DNA from 2 places in the Pseudalkalibacillus berkeleyi genome. Region 2 is predicted to be linked to the other one. Evidence: riboswitches for the same ligand, from Rfam matches in the RefSeq annotation. Region 2 holds a riboswitch; the other holds the start of a gene.
The links. Region 2 has a riboswitch for cyclic di-GMP ahead of L2716_RS16180 (DUF192 domain-containing protein). Riboswitches for the same ligand answer to the same signal wherever they lie in the genome.
Positions count from the first base shown of each region.

Region 1 (2,463 bases), on a different contig from region 2:
AACACAACCTTTCTGTGAGATGATTGAGATTTAGTCTAACATAATGGATGAGAGGCAACAAAAAGGCTGCTCCATCAGGAACAGCCTTTTTGTTATTCTACAATTGAATTAATCATCGTCATTTTCATCGTCTTCGTCGTCTTTTTCATCTTCATCTTCGTCATCTTCGTCTCTTTCATCATCGTCTTCGTCATCGTCTTTATCTTCGTCACGGTCACGATCTTTTTTCTTTTCTTTCTTTCGTTTTTCTTCACGCTCTTTATCTTCATCATCTTTACGCTTTTCTTTTTCATCATTTTCATCTTTATCTTCGTCTTCGTCTTCGTCGTCATCTCGGTCATGCTTTTTATTGCGCTTTTCTTCTTGCTTTTCTTTCTTTTCTTTTGCTTTTTCTCGTTTTTCTTTAGCTTTTTCTTTTTTATGTTTTTCTTTTTTATCAGACTTTACTGGAGCTACATCAGACTCATCTTCTTCATCTTCATTTCCTTCATCATCCTCTGATGCGTCAGAATCTGAATCGTCGGACTCATCTTCGTCAGTGTCTCTATCATCATCCGAGTCTTTCTCGTCATCATCGGATTCTTCGTCTTCATCTTCATCTTTAGCCTTTTTGTTTTTCTTTTTTTCAAGCTTCGCAATTTTCTTATCTAGCTTTGCGAATGCCTTTTGGATATTTTTCATTAGAGACTCTTGTGCTTGAGGATTCTCAACGTTTCCAAGAGCTAATAAGAGTGCGTCAATGTTGTTGGACAACTTCGCGCGCAGTTCATCCATTTCAGAGTCTTCGTCGGTTTCATCGTCACCAGGCTCACCTTCTCCAGAAGTCGACTCACCTTCAGATCCGTCAACATTTCCATCCTCATCTTCTTTACCTTCTTCATCTGAAGCTTCTTCTTTTTCTTCAGACTTATTAAACGCTTCCTCTTGGGCTTTAATCGCTTCTTCAAGCGTTTTCTCCGCTAACTCAGTCTCACCTGCAGCAAAGAGAGCATTCGCTTCTGCAATACGGTTAGATGCAATATCAGCTAAAACTTGTGCCTTTTCATAATCGTCTGACGCAACCGCAAGGCGTACATTTTCAATCATTGTTTTTACGAAATAAAAGAAATCCCCAGGAACTAGTGAAGGTTCTTCTACTTCTTCCTCTGATTCATTTTCAGATTCTTCTTCTGAGCCTTCTTCTGATTCTTCTTCATTTTCTTCTTCAGTAATAGATTCCTCATTTTCCTCTGAAGATGTTTCCTCTTCGGTTGCTTCTTCTTGGCTCGACGTTTCATCTGATAACTCTACTTTTGGAGCATCTGTGTTTGCAAATGCAGCTGGAGTAGCACCAAACAAAAGTAAAGATGCCGCACTTAACATCGCAATCCATTTCTTCATCATTGACCTCATCCCTTCAGTATTTTTTGCATAAAAAAAGCAGATTACGAAGGTTGCAACTTGCAACCTTGTAATATGCCTAGGAGTCCTTGTATTGCGTACTTTCTTATGTATGACGGGTCCTCAGGCAACTGGCTGACATAGGTGAAACACCCTTAGTCCCTATAGTTTTGCGCCACTACCTTTCGATAGTTTTGCCATTATCTGCTTGTTAATAGTTTTAAGTATACAACAATTCGACAACATTCTCGAAGTCCAATAGACCTGTTTTTTCAGAAAATTCATAGTACCTTTTAATCATTATTGTTGGTTAAAAAGTACTATGCTGTAAGGATAATCCTTACTAGCAAAAAAAGAGAGCTGCAGTTAGCAGCTCCAATGTGAGGGTAGGGTAGGTGTGGTGCCTACTATTAAATTTTTTAAAATATAATCAAGATCCCTCTTCAGATGATTCACCGTCTTCAGTGGATGTTTCGCTATCTTCCTTAGAAGTGCCACTGTCATCGGTGTTTGTTTCTTGCTCTTCTGATGAAGGTTCTTCATTAGCGGGTTCATCTTCAGTTCCATTACAAGCTGTAATTAACATGATTGCGAGTAGTGCAGAGCCTAGTTTAGCGAGAAAACTTTTTTTCACGTTCAATCCACTCCTTATGTCGCAAAATTACCGGCTTGTTTCCGGCTAATTTCACTATAGTAGATTTTTCGTGAAATTTGTTAGGATTTACCGAATGTATATACATTCATTACCAAGTTTACTTCACATTCATACTGGCTTAACAATCAACGTCTTAAAATAGCTCGAACAGGGCTTGCATCCGAATCTGCTAACGGAAGAGGCAGAGCGATGAGTTCATAGACACCCTCTTCAACCTCATCTAGTATGACACTTTCGAGAATATGGATATCGTGATTCAGTAGACTGTGATGGGACGCCAAATCTTTTGAATCGAGTTGATCAACAGATGGTACGTCCACTCCGATGAGTCTAATCCCATTTTCTTTTAAAAATGGCGCTAATTCTGGTGAGAGATACGTAATAGACTCAGGAAATTGACTGCGGTCTTTCCAAGAACTTGTCTTGAT
Region 1 covers NZ_JAKIJS010000001.1:2,704,815-2,707,277, forward strand. The annotation lists gene L2716_RS14100 (DUF5667 domain-containing protein) at 109-1,383, opposite strand; cyclic di-GMP riboswitch class I at 1,504-1,589, opposite strand; gene L2716_RS14105 (hypothetical protein) at 1,811-2,014, opposite strand; gene kynB (arylformamidase) at 2,161-2,463, opposite strand, start outside.
Region 1: it holds a riboswitch for cyclic di-GMP, as region 2 does, so the genes downstream of both, L2716_RS14100 (DUF5667 domain-containing protein) here and L2716_RS16180 (DUF192 domain-containing protein) in region 2, are expected to answer to the same signal.

Region 2 (2,463 bases):
TCCCAATGAAGCTAAGGATGGCACCGCCTGCAATTGCAACCCCATAGGGATAAGTAGCTTTCATTGAATCCTTCGTAAGTGCTAACGGAATCTGCAAACCACTTTTCTTTGCATACAGCCAATTGACGTAGTACTTGAAACGCTTGATCGCTCCTCCACTAAAAAGAAGGATACCGATTGCAATCAATCCACCTACTAGCGCCATATAAATGGATGTGTTTAATACGAATATTGGGCCTTTGATCGCTCCAACCAACGCTAGAAGCTTCACGTCTCCTGCTCCCATTCCACCCAAGAAATACGGTATCAACAAGATTACAAATCCGATTAAGAAACCAAGTGCAGATGTACCTAAGCCAGACCAACCGTTCATAATAAAGTGCAATAGGAATGAAAGAATAAGTGCAGGAAAAATCACCTTATTATAAATCAGCCGCTTTCTAACATCTGTAATGACGCAAATAAGCAAGACGATGAGTAAGATTGTATTAAATAACATGATCCAAACCCCTCAACTTTTGTTGAAAAAATGGCCCTACGCTTCTAACGTAAGGCCTACTGCTCAAATATTAACCAGTTGTCGTATCCTCTCTACCTTTTACTAAAGAAACAACATCCTTGAACATTGTCACGATCTCTTCTCTTAATAATGCCAATGATCCAACTGCAGCTACTGCAATCAAACCTAGTACTAGTCCGTATTCAGTCATCCCTTGTCCTTGCTCTTCTACGATCAAACCTTTTAATTTGTTCATCATGATACTCGCTCCTTTAAATTTTGGATTTGGACGAAGTGTCCTTTTTTCAGCTTTGTCTTATGAATCGTACCTGCAGGTAACTCAATGACAGATGCAGTTCCTTCATGATGTTTACCGATTTGTCCTGGATGAATGTACCGATCTAATGCAATGACTTCATTCGATTCACTCAAATACAGAACGTCAATCTCGAAATTCATGAAATACGTATGGATCGACCGACAGGGTTTTATATGAACTGCACAACCTTCCGGAAATGATGAAGTAAACATAAGTCCTTTTAATCGCTTAAAGAATGAATAGGCCGGAATGACTTGATCCGAAATGATAGCTCCGGTTGTCAGGTTAATGAGCTCCAATAGAACACCTCCTTCTTTCCAACAGAAAATACCCTGCCTTTACCGAAAGGAGGGTACCAAAAATAAACGGCAAAACACCCTGTAATTCTTTCGGTAACTGGCTAGCTTAGTGCAATGATGCACCTTAGCCCCTTTAGTTTTGCGCCGCTGGCTTTCACCAGTTTTGCCTTTATCGAGATTCAGTATGGTTTGTCGTTGAATCCGATATATTGTAACTTCATCATACGAAAAGTCGAACTTTGAAACATCCTGCAAAATACGTGTATTTGTCAGAATATTTAGTGAATATATAGAACTATGTGTAAAATTTTTACACGACTATAGTCTGTGTAAATTAAAACTTTTATGTTGATAATAATAGATTTAACGGGACTTTGCACCTGTTTCGTTACCTTCTAGTTAAAAGTTTTTAGTTTGCAACCGATATTATTTCTTATAAAGGGTAAATGGTCACCCCCACATACTATATACCTACACACAAAAGAACGTCCTCTTGTATTAAGAGGACGTTTCGTCTTTTTTGCTTAAATTTAATTTCATTAAAATCTCATCATAATAATATCCTTCAATCTTCAAGGAGTGCTCTTCAACTCCGTATGATTGAAATCCGAGCTTTTCATAAGACCTGATTGCCGATCGATTTTCACTCATGACCGTCAAAAGGATTTGTTCGATGCCTTCGATACTACTTGCTTCATCAACTAAATATTGTAAAAGCTTAAATCCAATACCATTTCTCTGCACATGTTGACTCACATAAACGCCTACAATTTCACCTTTATGTTTCAATTTCTTCTTCGTATGTTGAAAGAATGTCCCAATTCCGACGAGCTCATTCCCATAATAAGCGCCAGCAGTGAACCGATCTTCTTTCTCCATATTATGTTTCACATCATTTATGGTACGGGTAACCTCTTCTTCATAAGAAGAAGCAAACGCTTCTGGAAACTTCTCTAAACCTTCTAATCGTAATTTGTAATAAGCCTCTGCTTCATCAGGTCCGAGCTTGCGAATTTCAATCATGTACGTTCCCCTCTCTACTCGTTAATGTACAAGCTACAATTGAGTTTCCAATCCTGTTTCTTCAATTCGGTAAACGCCATGCATTATCCTCCACTAGAGGTACTATCTTTATCAGAATGCGGAGATTCCTTTTGTCTAATCAATGTTTTTAAATTTATTTTGTCATTAAAAATTTACGCTACTTTAACAGTGGTTTGTTAAGATCGTTTGTGAAATTACTTAAAGGAGGAAACTTAAGTGAATCACCTTTTTAAAATCATTGCTGTCATTCTTACAACATTTATGGTCGTGCCTCTGTCAGCAGGAGCTTCAGAAGGACCGAT
Region 2 covers NZ_JAKIJS010000002.1:142,288-144,750, reverse strand. The annotation lists gene L2716_RS16190 (A24 family peptidase) at 1-499, opposite strand, end outside; gene L2716_RS16185 (Flp family type IVb pilin) at 570-758, opposite strand; gene L2716_RS16180 (DUF192 domain-containing protein) at 755-1,117, opposite strand; cyclic di-GMP riboswitch class I at 1,207-1,295, opposite strand; gene L2716_RS16175 (GNAT family N-acetyltransferase) at 1,616-2,140, opposite strand; gene L2716_RS16170 (metallophosphoesterase family protein) at 2,378-2,463, shown strand, end outside.